2 regions of the Nakamurella sp. A5-74 genome follow, and region 1 is predicted to be linked to the other one. Evidence: riboswitches for the same ligand, from Rfam matches in the RefSeq annotation. Region 1 holds a riboswitch; the other holds the start of a gene.
What was found. Region 1 has a riboswitch for cyclic di-AMP ahead of ABLG96_RS18095 (transglycosylase family protein). Riboswitches for the same ligand answer to the same signal wherever they lie in the genome.

Region 1 (7,437 bases):
GGCGCGACCGCGCTGTTCGCCGGCAACAAGGAGGGCGTCACCCGCACCATGCCGCTGGCCATCTACACCGAGTTCAACGGTGGCGGCGACGGTACCGATACGGCGGTGGCGATGTCGCTGCTGCTGGTGGTGGTGGCGCTGCTGATCCTGTTCGCCGTCCGCCCGCGGAGATCCGTGTGGTGACCGGGCCGGCGGACGGGTCGGCGGCCGACATCGTGGGCGGGACGAGTGACGCCGTCGCCGGCAAGTCGTTCGTCCGGGCGCGCCTGCTGGTGCCGCGCGCCGCGTTCGACGTGGTTGCCGACCTGACTGTGGAGCGCGGTGAGATCGTCGCGCTGCTCGGACCCAACGGCTGCGGGAAGTCGACGATCCTGCAGGCACTGGCCGGCTTGCTCGTGCCCCGGGAGCTGGAGCTGCGGGTGGCCGGCCGACACATCGCCGGCGGCGGGGTCTTCCTGCCCCCCGAGCGACGCAGGATCGGTCTGATGGGTCAGGACCCGCTGCTGTTCCCGCATCTCTCGGCTGTGGAGAACGTCGCCTTCGGCCCGCGCGCGGCAGGAGTGCGGGCGCCGGCGGCGCGAGCGGCGGCCCGGGAGTGGCTGGGCCGGCTCGGGCTGGCGGCGATGGTCGACCGTCGCCCGGCGGACCTGTCGGGCGGGCAGCGTCAGCGGGTGGCGCTGGCCAGGGCGTTGGCCGCCGAGCCTGATTTGTTGCTGCTGGACGAGCCGCTGGCAGCCGCCGACATCGGTACCGCCGGCGAGATCCGACACGTGCTGGGACAGCATCTGCGCGAGGCAGGCCAGACCACCGTGCTGGTGACCCACGAGATCCTGGACGCGGCGATGCTGGCCGACCGGGTGCTGGTGATGGATGCCGGTCGGGTGGTCGACTCGGGCCCGACCCAGCGGATGCTCACCGAGCCAGGATCACAGTTCGGGGCCGCCCTCGCCGGCCTGAACCTGTTGCTGGGCACCGCATCCGACGGAAGCGGGTTGACGGGCGCCGGAGGCTTGCAGGCGTTCGGTATCGCCGAGGAGCCGCTCTCGGACGGGGTCGCGGCCGCGGCGGCGTTCCCGCCGGTCGCCGTGTCGGTGAGCGCGGTGCCGACGGCCACCGGATCGGTGCGCGTCAGCGAACAGCCGGCCGCCACCAGTGTCCGGAACCGGTGGACGGCCGAGGTGGTGGCGATCGAACCGGGCGCCGGAGCCGTCCGGATCCGTACCCGACTCCCCGGTGGGGTGATGATCGCCGCGGACGTCACCCCCGCGGCCGTGTCGGCGGTACCGATCGTGCTCGGGGCGACGGTCACCCTCGGTGTGAAGGCGACCCAGGTGCGGTTGTTCGCCCGCTGACTCCGGCTGCGTCCGACCTGGGCCGCTGGAGGACACTGGTGGGGTGAGCGACTCCGACACCAGTCCCGACCCGACCGCCCCTGATCCCACCATGCAGGCGCCGGATCCGGCCCAGTGGTCGTACCTGATGGACATGGACGGCGTCCTGGTGCACGAGGAGCACCTGGTGCCCGGAGCGGACGAGTTCTTGGCGGAGCTCACCGAACGCGGCGTGAACTACCTCGTCGTCACCAACAACCCCATCTTCACCCGGCGCGACCTGGTGGCCAGGCTCTCCTCCAGCGGGCTGCACATTCCGGAGAACCGGTTGTGGACCTCGGCCCTGGCGACCGCGGAGTTCCTGAAGGCGCAGCGGCCGCATGGATCGGCGTTCGTGATCGGCGAGGTGGGGCTGACCACCGCGCTGCACGAGGCCGGGTTCGTGATCACCGACCGCGACCCCGATTACGTCGTGCTGGGGGAGACCCGGAACTACTCGTTCGAGGCGCTGACGACAGCGATCCGACTGATCAACAAGGGCGCCAGGTTCGTGGCGACCAATCCGGATCCCACGGGACCGTCGCGCTACGGCGTGCTGCCGGCCGCGGGGGCGGTCGCTGCGCTGATCGAGAAGGCGACCGGCCGGACGCCGTACTTCGTCGGCAAGCCGAACCCGTTGATGATGCGGTCCGCGTTGCGGTCGATCGGCGCGCATTCGGAGTCGACGTTGATGATCGGGGACCGGATGGACACCGATGTGATCGCCGGTCTCGAGGCCGGGCTGGCGACCATCCTGGTGCTCACCGGGATCTCCACCCGCGAGAGCATGGAGCGATTCCCCTACCGCCCGTCCCTGGTGATCGACTCGGTGGCCGATCTGGTCGGCCGCACCGCATCCCCGTTCGGAGCGGACAGCCCGGCGCGCTAGATGCGGGTGGCCGGCCTGCACCCTTCTGGCTGGCACCGGCCAGGTGTCGCCGGCCGAGGGTTGTTGCTGGTGTCAAGGGTTGTTGCTGGCGCGAAGGACGTCCTTGTTGCCAGCAGCAGCACTCATCACCAGCGACAAGGTCTTGGGGTGGCCGCGTCTGCTTGTCACCAGCGACCAGTCCGAGGAACGCCGAAGCCCCCCGACCCGAAGAGGATCGAGGGGCTTCGGCAGTTCGGGTGGCTGGCTCAGCCGAGGACGAGCTGCTGACCCGGGAAGATGACGTTCGGGTCGGACAGCACGCTGGCGTTCAGGTTGAACAGGTGCTGCCAGCTGGTGCCGTGGGCGGAGGCGATCCGGCCGAGGGTGTCGCCTGCCTTGACGCTGTAACCGCCGGTGGCGGCGGCGCTCGGCGCCGCTGCGGCAGCAGGAGCTGCGGAAGCAGCCGAGCCGGTGACCTTCAGGACCTGACCGACGGAGATGACGTTCGGGTCACCGATGGTGCTGTTGTTCAGGCTGAACAGCGTCTCCCAGCTGGTGCCGAACCGCGAGGCAATCTCGAAGAGAGAATCGCCCGAGGCCACCGTGTACGAGCCACTGGCGGTCGCGGTCGAGGCTGCCTTCGGGGCGGCAGCGACGGGGGCGTCAGCAACGGGGGCGGCAGCGACGGGGGCCGCAGCTGCGACGGGGGCCGCAGCTGCGACGGGGGCCGCGGCGGCGACCGGAGCCGCGCTGGAGCCTGCGGTGGCGTTCGAGTCGCCCGAGCCGGTGGCGCCGACGTTGTCGGCACAGGCCCACGCACCCCAGCCCTGGCCGGCGAGGGTGCGCTCGGCGATGGCGATCTGCTGGGACTTGGTGGCCAGGTCGGCGCGGCTTGCGTACTCGGCGCCGCCGAAGGCCTCCCAGGTGGACTGGGAGAACTGCAGTCCGCCGTAGTACCCGTTACCGGTGTTGATGGACCAGTTGTTGGTGGATTCGCACTGGGCGACGGCGTCCCAGACGGCGGCCGGAGCGGCCGAGGCATCGGTGGCGGCCAACGCAACGGCGGGGCCGCTGACGAACAGGCCAGCGGTCGCGGTGCGGATGGCGATGGTCTTGGTGGTGGACGGCTTGCGATGACGGCCCAGGTGACGGGTCATGTTCTTTTTCTCCCACGTGCTGCGCCTACGAAGTCAGCTGTCGGGTTCGAGCTGTGGGCAGCCCGGCCGGCTCTCGCCGGCTTCACCCCGAGGTGGTCTCGTGACCACCGGAGAACCTTGGGTCCCCCGCCACTGTCCTGGCATTGCTTGTACGTACCCGGGAGCGCGGACAGTGCTCGGCGCCGCTCCCAAGATGGTCTCCAGGAGGTTCCTGCGACCTCGGCCGACGATACGGATGGCGAAGCTTTCTGGGTATCGCGTCGGAATGTGGTAACGAACGGGTAACTTTCGTGATCCAACCGAGATAATCCGCATCGCTGCAGGTGGGAACCCCTGCGGGAGTTTCAGGTGGCACTCCGGACGGGTTGCGTGTAACAGATGAAGTTCACCCGATCGGGGGAGCCGTGTCCTGGCCGTTATCAGCGTGTCGCAACCCGCAGGTCACGCTTCGGTCTCCGTCCGGAGACCGATTCATCTCGACGACCCTCTCGATTCCAACGTTCGCGGCGTCGGCGCCTAGTGTCCGGAGCGTGAGTTTCACCGTCGGTTTCGACCTCGACATGACGCTGATCGATCCCCGTCCCGGGATGGTCGCGCTGTTCGAGGCGCTCTCGGCCGAGACCGGGCATCCGTTGGACGGAGCTGCCTTCGCGTCCCGGTTGGGACCGCCGCTCGTCGTCGAGCTCGGCCGGTACGGGTTCGACGCGCCAACGGTGGAGGATCTGGTCACCCGATTCCGTGCCCGCTACTGCGAGATCGTCATCCCGATGACGGTCGCACTGCCGGGGGCCGCCGAGGCGATCGACACCGTCCGGGCGCACGGCGGCCGGTCGCTGGTGGTCACTGCCAAGAACGAGCCGCATGCCAGGGTCCACCTCGAGCGGCTGGGCCTCGTCGTGGACGACGTCGTCGGTTCGGTGTTCGGTGCGGAGAAGTCCGCCGCGCTGCGCTCGGCGGGCGCGGAAGTCTATGTCGGCGACCATCTGGGCGACATCAACGGAGCGCGCGGTGCGGACGCGATGGCCGTCGGGGTGGCCACCGGGCCGATCTCGGGTGAGGATCTCGCCTCCGCCGGCGCGGACGTCGTCCTGGGCGATCTGACTGCTTTCCCGGCATGGCTGAGCAGCTACCTGCTGGCAACGGTGCACTGAGCGCGGGCAGGTGGCCAGGTCAGTCGACCGACAGACCGGCTTGCCGGATGCGGAACGCGGAGATACCCAGCCCGATCGGAGCCAGCGCCACCACGAGCCAGAACCAGACCGGGAAGTCGCGGGCGCCGGAGGCGAACAGCACCAGCATCACCAGCAGGGCCGACGCGCCGATGCAGAACACGACCATGCCGATCCGCATGACCACCGGCGAGCGCCGCAGGGTGGCCGGACGCGGTGAGGTGCCGGAGACCTTCTCGACCGGGGTGCGGGACGGACGGCCCGCACCGGCGGGTTCGTCGGCCGGAGTTGAGGGCGCGCTGGACGAGGTCACCATCCCAGGATAAGCACTGCGGACGGGCGGGTCGCTACGCTCGGCGCAGCTCGCCAGGAGCGGAGAAATCGGGTACTCCGCCCGCCGTAGTGTTGACACCTCCGGTGGACACGGGCGATTCCGCATCCCGGAACTCCGTACGCCAGGCGCCCCCGACGAGGCGCAGACGATCCGGACGACAGGTAGTTCCAGTACAGCCGATGAGAAGCAGGTGGATCTGATGCCCAGCGGACGGGTGAAGTGGTACGACGCGGAGAAGGGGTTCGGTTTCATCGCCCAGGAAGACGGACCGGACGTGCACGTCCGCACCTCCGCGCTGCCGAGCGGCACCGAGGCCCTCAAGCCCGGTCAGAAGGTCGAGTTCGGGGTGGCCGACGGGCGGCGTGGCCCGCAGGCCCTGCAGGTGGTGCTGCTGGAGGCGCCACCTTCGGTCGTGGTGGCCCACCGGCGTCCGGCTGAGGAGCTGCACGGTCTGATGGACGACATGATCAAGCTGCTCGAATCCAAGGTGCTGCCCGACCTGCGGCGCAACCGTTACCCGGACCGCGCCATCGGTGGCCGGATCGCCGGCATGTTGCGAGCCGTGGCGAACGAGCTCGACGCCTGACGGCCGATGCAGTGTGGTGCCCAGGTCCGGATCCATCGGACCGGGGCACTGCTGCGTCGGCGGTTCGACGACCGGAGCCGCTCGATGGCCGGGTCGCTCGACCACTGAAGCCGGCCGGTCGGGGCTGGTCAGGCTGCGACGATCAGCACGACCCAGGTGTGCAGCGCGGCGTAGTCGACCCCGTTGCCGGTCGCGGTCGCCATCGGCGTCAGCCCGCTCTGCACTTCCACGCGCAGCAGCTGATCGGTCGTCGCCGGCGGCTTCAGCTCGTACTGCTGACGGGCGTCGGAGGAGAACAGCTCGCTGCGGAGTTCCTCCTGCTTGCCCGCAGCAGTGCGGAAACGGAAGACGACGACCCAGGGAGCCAGGCCGATCGCTGCGGGGACGTTGACCGAGACGCCCTGACCCGGTCGCAGGGTCATCTGCGGTGCACTGGCGTCGGAGCGGGTGGCCAGACAGTCGAGCGCCTCGGCGGTCGAGTCGGCGGAGCACCACAGTGTCGGGGCAGCGGAGACCAGTGCGCCGTTGCCGAAGAAGCTCACCGAGGGCAGCGGCCGGGTACAGCCGGAGAGCGCCAGGGTCGCGAAGACCAGCACGGCCACGAGCGCCCGCCGGCGCCGAGCACGCGTACGAGGGATCGACGGGTCCGGCGTGCCGGGGAGGGACGTCATCGGCGCGGTCGACCCGCCTTGCGCGGGCGACGGTCCCGGGTGGCCGACGTGGCCGGAGGTTCGTCGGTGGGCAGCTGCTGGGTGCGCGGTCCCTGCTCAGCGTCGCCGGCTGCGGGGACGGTGAACCGCGCCGTCCGGGGAGCGCTGGTCTGGCCGGCGCTGCGGGACTTGGCGAAGCGGCGGTTGGCGCGTCGGTCCCAGGCGGCCGCGAGTGCGGGCACCAGCGCTCGTCCGGAGCGGGAGAGCCAGCTCTGCGTCACGCCCAGGCCGACCATCAGCGTCACGACGGCGAAGCCGAGCATGTAGACGCCGTCGCCGGACAGGTGCAGCACGCCGCCCAGCAGCAGGCCGACCACCCCGCCGGTGACCCAGGCGAGCTGCAGCAGCGATTCGCTCATCCCGAACGCCGACGCCCGGCTGGCCTCGGGGAGCCGGTCCTGGATCACCGAGTCGAGGCAGACCTTCGCCAGCGAGGACGACGTGGAGCCGACCAGCCCGACCACGGCCGCCATCGCGATACCCGGGATCATGATGGCGACCAGGCAGGTGACGCCGACGGCGACCACGCCCCAGGCGGCGATCACATCGGGCCTGGTCAGGGTGATCTGGGTGCCAAGGGCATTGCCGACGAACCCGCCGAGACCGGCTGCGGCACCGACGATGCCGAGCACGAGCAGCTGCTGGAAACCGGACAGGTGCGAGTACTCAGTCTTGACGACGAACGCGATGAACAGGGCGAGGAAGCCGGTCTCGATCCGGTTGGCCATGTTGGCCCACAACGTCGCCGAGACGCCCGGCGGGAAGCGGCGGACGCGGCCCCTGGTCAGCACCTCGCTGTGCTGGACCGGCACCTCACCCTCGGTGGATTCCACCCAAGCCGGGATGCGCAGGCAGAGCACGCCGCCGGCGACACCGCACAGCGCCGTCCAGATCAGGGCTCCCGAAGCGTTCGTGACCCCGGCGAACGCTGCCGCGATGCCGCCCGCGACACCGCCGGCAACCAGGCCGAACACCGTCAGCCGGGAGTTGGTCTTGACCAGGGTGATCTGCTCCGGCAACACCCGTGGCGTCAGCGCTGCCTTGAGCACGCCGAACGATTTCGACAGCACCATCATCCCGAGAGCGCACGGGTACAGCACCCAGGAGTTGAAGTTGAAGGCCATCACGATCGCCAGCAGGCTGCGCCCGAAACTGGTGGCGGCCAGCGCGATCCGGCGGCCGTGCTGGATCTTGTCGAGCAGCGGACCGATGAACGGGGCGATCACCGCGAACGGGGCGACGG
Region 2 (7,437 bases), 1.1 Mb from region 1:
TGATGTCAGCATCTGTCATCCATGGTGTCGTCCGTTAGCATCGACCGATGGTCAGGTGGCAACCCGCAGCGAGCGAGCGGCTGCAGAAGGCCGCGCTGGAGTTGTTCGGCTCTCGCGGGTTCGACGAGACCACCGTGGCGGACATCGCGCTCGCCGTCGGCCTGACCGAGCGAACCTTCTACCGCTATTTCGCGGACAAGCGCGAAGTTCTGTTCTCCGGTCAGGGTGAGTTCGAGCAGCTGTTCCTCGGCGCACTGGCGAAGACTCGTGGGCACACCTACCCCTTCGACACCGTCGGGAGAGCACTGAGCGATGTCTGTTCCATCTTCGGCCCGTTCACCGAGGAACGGCGCCCGTACTCGCGCCTGCGCCAGGCGGTCATCCTGGCTCATCGAGAGCTGCAGGAGCGCGAGCTCTTGAAGATGCACTCGCTCTCGCGTGCGTTGGGTGCCGCCCTGCGTGAGCGTGGCGTGGCGGAGCCCACTGCGTCGCTGGCAGCAGAGTCGGGTGTGATGCTGTTCCGACTCTCGTTCGAGCAGTGGGTCGCTCCGGGTGAGGGGCGCTCGTTGTCGGCGATCGAGCACGACATGTTCGCGGAGCTGCGTGCCATGACCGCGACGCTCCAGGAGAGCTCACAGGTCGGCAGCACGCGCATCGTCGCGGATCACTGAGTCCGGCGGTCGATCGCCCGGTCCCGGAGTCAAGGCGAGGCGCGCGAGCGGTGTCGCTCTCGGTGTCCGGTGCGCTCGTGGTTGCCGGGGCGCAGATCGGCCGTCCGCAGCTGGCCGCGCGCCACCGCTGCAGCGTCCGCGAACGAGCGCCACCTGCCGCCGCCGTTACTGGGGACCCCCCACGCACTGGAGGTGCTGACCAGTCGGGTCCCTGGACGGTCGAGCCAGGTGAGGATCGTGGAGGTCTCCTCGGCGCTGGCCGCGGGCAACGGCCCGGGTCCGGGGATCACCGTCTCGGCCGACGCCTGCAGCAGCGCGACCACCGGCATCGGATCGACCCCGCGGGGGGCACGTCCGGCAGCCGCCAACCGTCCGGACCGCACCACGCTCAGCTCCCACCCGCCCGACCCGTCGGGCCGAGCGGCGACCAACTCCTCGATGCACGTCAACGACCGCAACCGCTGCCGGAGATCGAGCGCGCCGACCAGCACCGCCAGCCGATCGCGTGCGACGGCTGCCTCCTCGAACCGACCGGCGGCGCCGAGCTCGTGCACCAGCTCCTGCAACGAACGGAGTATCTCGTCGCTGGCGCCGTCCACCAATTCGGCGATCCGCTTGCCGTGCACGGCATACGACTCGACGTCCTCGGCACCCGAGCACGGCGCACCGCACTTGCCCAGCTCGGCCAGCAGACACGGTGTGCCGCTGGCTCCGGTGCGCCGGATGCGCTGGCTGCAGCGACGGATCCGGACGACCGTCTGCAGCGCTTCGATGGCGATGGCCGCGTCCTCGCGGGAACGGAACGGACCCAGGCAGGCCGTCGTGTTCACCGCGGTCGGTGACCCCGCCGCGACCACCGACAGTCGGGGGAATGCCTCGTCCGTCAGCACCACCCAGCTGTGCTTGTCCGGTCGGCGGCTGCGCCGGTTGTAGCGCGGCTGGTGCGCCACGATCAACCGTTGCTCGCGAATGTGTGCTTCGAGCGCGTGGGCGCAGACCACGTGGTCGACCCGTTCGGCGATCTTGGCCATGTGGCGGATCTGCCGACGCTGCTCGCCCGCCCCGAAGTAGCTGCGCACGCGGTCACGCAGGTTCTTGCTGGTGCCGACGTAGAGCACCTCGTCGTCGGCGCCCCGGAACAGGTACACCCCAGGAGCTTGCGGAAGCCCTTGTGCCAGAACACGTTTGCGTCGCCGCTCGGGGGACACCCGACGGGTCGCGCCGACGAGCTCGTCCATGCTCTGGACGCCCAGCGGTCCGAGTCGCTCGAAGAGCGCATGCAGCACGTCCACGGTCGCCCTGGCGTCCGTGAGCGCCCGGTGATCCGGGCGGACCGGGGATCCGAGCAGCGGGGCGAGCAGGCCGAGCCGCACACTGGGCGCCTCGTCGCGGCTCAGCACCGCCCGGGCCAGCCGCACGGTGTCGACCACCCGAGGAGTGGGCCAGGGCAGGCCGAGTCGGCGCGCGTTCTCCCGCAGGAAGCCGATGTCGAACGGTGCGTTGTGCGCGACGAGAACACAGTGCCGGGAGAACTCGAGGAAGTCCGGTAGCACGGCGTCGATCCGGGGTGCATCGAAGACCATGACGTCGCTGATCCCGGTCAGGATGGTGATCTGCGGCGGGATCGACCTGCCGGGGTCGACCAGGGTGGCGAACTCGCCGAGCACCACCCCGCCGCGGACTTTGACCGCACCGATCTCGGTGATCGCGTCCGCCGTCGCCGAGCCACCGGTCGTCTCCAGGTCGACCACGACGAACGTGGTGTCGCGCAACGGTTCCGACAGCTCGTCGAACGATGCCTGGACGGCGATCGGCCGGTCGGTGTTCATGGGCGGGACGATAGGGGAGCGGTCCGACAGAGCACCGGAACGACGCGCGCGGGACGAGCATTGCCCGCTCGGCGCCGGGCGGGGCAGCGGGGCAGCGGAGCACACGGCAGGCGCGCCGAGGATGATGGGACCGTGGAGTTCACCGATCTGCCCGCGGTGGTGCAGAGCCGTGTCCTGAACCTGGCGGCCCGGTCGCTGACGGGCGCCGCCGCGCTGCAGATCCCGCGCGAACTCGTGGCGGTGGCCAGGTTCGCGCCGGCCCGGCGGGCACGCCGGGGGGCGGTACCGCTGGCCAGGGCGCTGGAGAGCGATCCAGCCTTCCGGGCGCTGGTCGCGCACCGGGCGGCCGGTCTCGATCCGCACGGCGTGCTGATGTCGCTGGGTGCCGGAACAGCACCTGCCGACGCCGAGGTCGGTGTTCCGGACGCCGTGACGGCGGATGCGAACGAGCTCGACAGCGATGACTCCTCCGACAACGATGCCGCTCCGACGGTTGGCCCGGACGCCGCTCGGGTCTCCGACATCGACCTGCTGGCGCTGGCCTACCTGCGGGCCGCCGCAGCGCCACCTGGCGTGTTCGAGCGGCTGCGCACGGCGGAAGAGACCGGAGAACTGCGCACCAGACTTCTTGCTGCCGAAGCCGAGCTGGTGAAACTGCGGGCGGCCGCCGAGCGGAATCCGGCCGGGCGCGGCACGCCGACCGAGGTCGCGGGGAGCCCGGACGACGACGCTGGGCCGGCCGTCCGGATCGAGCGGTTGACCACCCGGCTGCGGGAGCAGGGCAGTCGGCTGCGGGAGGCGCTCGACGCGGTCGCGCACCTGCAGCAGGAGAAGGACGCGCACGCTCGCGAGGCCGCCCGGGCGCTGGAGATCATGACCCGGGGCCGCACCGCCGCGGAACAGCGGGCCGCAGCCCTGGCGACCCAGGTGTCCGCGCTGCAGGCCGGTGAGGAGGCGGCCGCGGCGCGTCAGGAGTACCGGGAGCGGGTGCTGACCCGCCGGGTGGAGTTGTTGCTGGAGACCGCGACCGGTGCGATCGAGGGCCTGCGCTCGGAATGGACCCCTGACTCCGGCGGACGACGGCCCGGTGGTCCGTCCGGTCCTGCGGCGGCACCCGTCGATCCGGCGGACGTGGTCGCGCGGCGGCTGGTCCGACCGAGTACTCCCCGCCTGCCGGAGATCGCCGACACCGCTCGGCTCGCGGAGGCGCTCGGGTTGCCGCGGGCCCACCTGATCGTCGACGGGTACAACGTCAGCAAGAACGGCTTCGGCCACCTGACCCTCGCCGAGCAGCGCGAGCGGTTGATCAGGACCCTTGCAGCGTTCGCCGCCCGTTCGGGAGCCGAGGTCACGGTGGTGTTCGACGGCGCCGCCGTCGTGGCCCCGGCCGGTCATCAACGCGGGGTGCGGGTGCTGTTCTCGCCCCAGGGGACCATCGCCGACGACGTGATCAGGGACCTGGTGGACGCGGAGCCGACCGGGCGGCCGGTGGTCGTCGTCACCTCCGACCGCGCGGTGATGACGGATGTCGGCGCCGCAGGCGCCAGGGTCGCCCGATCGGAAGTCCTGCTCGCCGCGCTCGGTCGGTGAGGCCGGAGGACCCCTCTGTCGGACCCCGCTCCTAGCGTGGCGGTTCGAACACCTGGTCGAACGACAGGTGGCCGATCCGTGGGGCGCGATCCGTGCCCCCGAGGAAGGAATCTGTCATGCACATCGACTGCGAGACCTGCACCATTCGGGGGTTCGGCTGCTCAGGCTGCGTCATCACCATGCTCCTGGGCGCGCCGCCGGAGGGTGTGGAGTTCGACCAGACCGAGCAGGCCGCCCTGGAAGTACTCGCGGAGTCCGGTCTGATCCGCCCGTTCTTGATCAGTGGTCCGGAGATCGTCACGCGATCAGTGCGGGCAGGATGACGACGATCGGCGGGGTTGCTCGCACGACGTCCTCGCAGCGGTGAGATGGATCACGCGAAGGCGGCGTACGGGTGAAATGCAGTGCTACCCGGAGTGAGGTGGCTGGACGTGTCCGTGTCCATCTCGTAACCTGACCGAGACCTTCAGCTCATCTCGCCGACCACGGCGTTCCTGGAGATCACCGCCGAATCGGCCCGTCGGGGTGGCCGAACCGGGGACCCACAGTTACTGGGGTGAATCTGCGACAGCCGGAGTGATCCGGCTGGAGCGGTAGGGCACTTCCTGCCCGAATCCGTCAGCTAACTCGGTAGGCGGCAAGGAAGAAAGGCACACCGGAACCTTGCATTCGACCCGCGGCCGTACTTTCGCTGCGCTCCAGCACTCCCTTCGTATTCCCCGCGTTCTCGTCACCGTCGGCGTCCTGATGGCCGGCGTCGTGCTCGCACCCGCCGCCGTCGCAGCGCCGCAGGTACGTCCCGCGGTGCCGACGTCGGACGGACTGCTCGCCGATCCGGGGGATCCGACCACGGCCGACGAAGCGCAGACCGCCTGGCTCGAGGCGACCGGAGCCGCTGAGTCGATGAACGAGAAGGTGCTCGTCGCCATCGATGTCGAGCACCAGGCGCGGGCCGAGGTCGAGAGTGCCGCTCGCACGGTCACCGCCAAGGAGCAGGCGCTGCGCACCGCGAAGACCCGGAACGCCGCCGCGGGGACTGCCTCGGCGGCCGCGGCCAAGAAGCTCGCAGTTGCGTCAGCTGCGGAAGCGTCGTACCAGGACAAGGTCGACGAGTTCGCCGACGCCAGCTTCCGGGGCGCTCGCTTCGGGTCGATGTCCGCGATGTTCACGGCCAACTCACCCGAGGACTTCCTGGAGACCGCGTCGACCCTGGAACTGGTCGCCGACGACACCGCGCAGACCCTCGACCGCGCAGCTGCGGCGAAGGCGACTGCGGCCCAGGCCAGGACCGGGGCCCAGCAGGCCGCCGACAGTGCTGCCGCCGCCAAGAGCGCAGCCGACGCCGCTGTCACCGATGCCGCCGCCGCGAGGACCCACGCCGAAACTGCTCTCAAGGCCTCCCACGCCGCCACCGATCAGGTGCGCAGCCGGCAGGCGAAGCTCAAGCGCGAGGCCGACCGCCTCGAAGCCCTGCAGAATCGGCTGAGCGAGCAGGAGCGGCAGGCAGCGCTCGCCGCCCAGGCCGCCGCCGCTCGGCAGGCAGCCCAGGAGGCCCAGGCCCGCGCCGACCGCAATCGCGCCGCTGCTGCCCAGCAGCAGGCCGCAGCCGAGCAGGCCGCAGCCGAGCAGGCCGCAGCCGAGCAGGCCGCACCGAAGGTAGCCGACGCTCCTGCCGGCCAGAACCCGTCGTCCGCCGCGGCCGCGCCTGGGTCTCCCGCTGAAGCTGCCCCGACCGAGGCCGCCCCGACCGAGGTCACCGCGACCGAGGTCACCGCGACCGAGGTCACCGCGACCGAGGCCGCCCCGACCGAGGCCGCCCCGACCGAGGTCACCGCGACCGAGGCTGCCCCGAGCGCTGCTGCCCCGACCGCTGCTGCCCCGACCGCTGCTGCCCCGAGCGGCGCTGCCGAGGTCGCCGTGCAGGCGGCGCTGTCCAAGGTCGGATCGCCGTATGTGTACGGCGCCGCAGGTCCCGACAGCTTCGACTGCTCCGGCTTCACATCCTGGGCCTATGCCCAGGCAGGCATCACCATCCCCCGGACATCGGGCGGTCAGGCCGGACTGCAGTACGTCCCGCTCGACCAGCTCCGACCGGGTGACCTGATCACCTACTACTCGCCCGTGCACCATGTAGCGATGTACATCGGGAATGGTCAGATCGTGCACGCCTCGACCTCTTCGAAGCCGGTCTACGTCACCACGATGTACTACGGCGGACCCAACGGGACCGGTCACCGCGTCGTCGGCTGACCCCCACCGACCACCGCCGAAGACGAGCTCCTGTGCGTCGCACCCTGCTGCTGACCAACGACTTCCCGCCACGTTCCGGCGGTATCCAGTCGTACGTCCATGCTCTGGCGCGTCGCCTGCCGGCGGATGATCTGGTGGTCTACGCCCCGGCCTGGCAGGGTGCGGAGGACTTCGACGCCGCGCAGCCCTTTCCGGTGGTACGGCATCCGACCTCGCTGATGCTGCCGGTGCCCCAGGTCGCCAGAACTGCGGCGCGCCTGATCCGCGAGCACCGGCTGTCCGCCGTCTGGTTCGGTGCCACCGCGCCCTTGGCCCTGCTCGCGCCGGCCCTGCGTCGGGCCGGCGCGGAGCGCATCGTGTCCAGTACCCATGGCCACGAGGTCGGCTGGTCGATGCTGCCAGGGTCGAGGCAGGCGCTGCGGCGGATCGGCTCCCGCGTCGACGTGCTCACTTACATCAGCACCTACGCCAGGAATCGGATCGCCGGTGCCTTCGGACCGCAAGCAGCTCTGGAACGGGTCGCGCCGGGGGTCGACACCGAACGATTCCGTCCCGATCGGGCCGCCGGCGAGCGGATCAGGGAACGGTGGGGCCTCGCAGGACGACCGGTGCTGGTCTGCCTGTCGAGACTGGTGCCGCGGAAGGGCCAGGACGTGCTGATCGAAGCACTGCCGCGGATCCGTGCCGAGGTGCCGGACACCGCACTGCTGATCGTCGGTTCGGGGCCTGACGAGCAACGACTGCGCATCCTCGTGGAGCGTGGGGGACTCGGCGATGCCGTGGTGTTCACCGGTGCCGTCGAGGAGCACGAACTGCCCGCGCACTACCTCGCCGGCGATGCCTTCGCGATGCCCTGCCGCACGCGGGGGAACGGGCTGGACGTGGAAGGCCTGGGGATCGTGTTCCTGGAGGCCTCGGCCTCGGGCCTTCCGGTGGTGGCCGGCGACTCCGGCGGCGCACCCGAGACGGTGAAGCCGGAGCAGACCGGGCTGGTCGTCGACGGCCGGGACGTCGGCGCCGTTGCGCAGGCGTGCATTCGCGCACTGGTCGATCCGAAGACCCGCAGCTGGGGTGCGCAGGGCCGTTCCTGGGTCAGG

Region 2: linked by a shared signal. The riboswitch ahead of ABLG96_RS13200 (C40 family peptidase) and the one ahead of ABLG96_RS18095 (transglycosylase family protein) in region 1 are both predicted to bind cyclic di-AMP.

The regions. Positions count from the first base shown of each region.
Region 1 is NZ_CP159218.1:3,944,564-3,952,000, reverse strand. It holds gene ABLG96_RS18110 (ABC transporter permease) at 1-183, shown strand, start outside; gene ABLG96_RS18105 (ATP-binding cassette domain-containing protein) at 180-1,352, shown strand; gene ABLG96_RS18100 (HAD-IIA family hydrolase) at 1,444-2,259, shown strand; gene ABLG96_RS18095 (transglycosylase family protein) at 2,505-3,395, opposite strand; cyclic di-AMP (ydaO/yuaA leader) riboswitch at 3,403-3,548, opposite strand; gene ABLG96_RS18090 (haloacid dehalogenase-like hydrolase) at 3,926-4,546, shown strand; gene ABLG96_RS18085 (hypothetical protein) at 4,566-4,877, opposite strand; gene ABLG96_RS18080 (cold-shock protein) at 5,098-5,484, shown strand; gene ABLG96_RS18075 (DUF2771 family protein) at 5,613-6,155, opposite strand; gene ABLG96_RS18070 (MFS transporter) at 6,152-7,437, opposite strand, start outside.
Region 2 is NZ_CP159218.1:2,876,699-2,884,135, reverse strand. It holds gene ABLG96_RS13220 (TetR family transcriptional regulator) at 48-671, shown strand; gene ABLG96_RS13215 (DEDD exonuclease domain-containing protein) at 701-2,500, opposite strand; gene ABLG96_RS13210 (NYN domain-containing protein) at 2,633-4,090, shown strand; gene ABLG96_RS13205 (hypothetical protein) at 4,207-4,413, shown strand; cyclic di-AMP (ydaO/yuaA leader) riboswitch at 4,586-4,741, shown strand; gene ABLG96_RS13200 (C40 family peptidase) at 4,754-6,340, shown strand; gene ABLG96_RS13195 (glycosyltransferase family 4 protein) at 6,373-7,437, shown strand, end outside.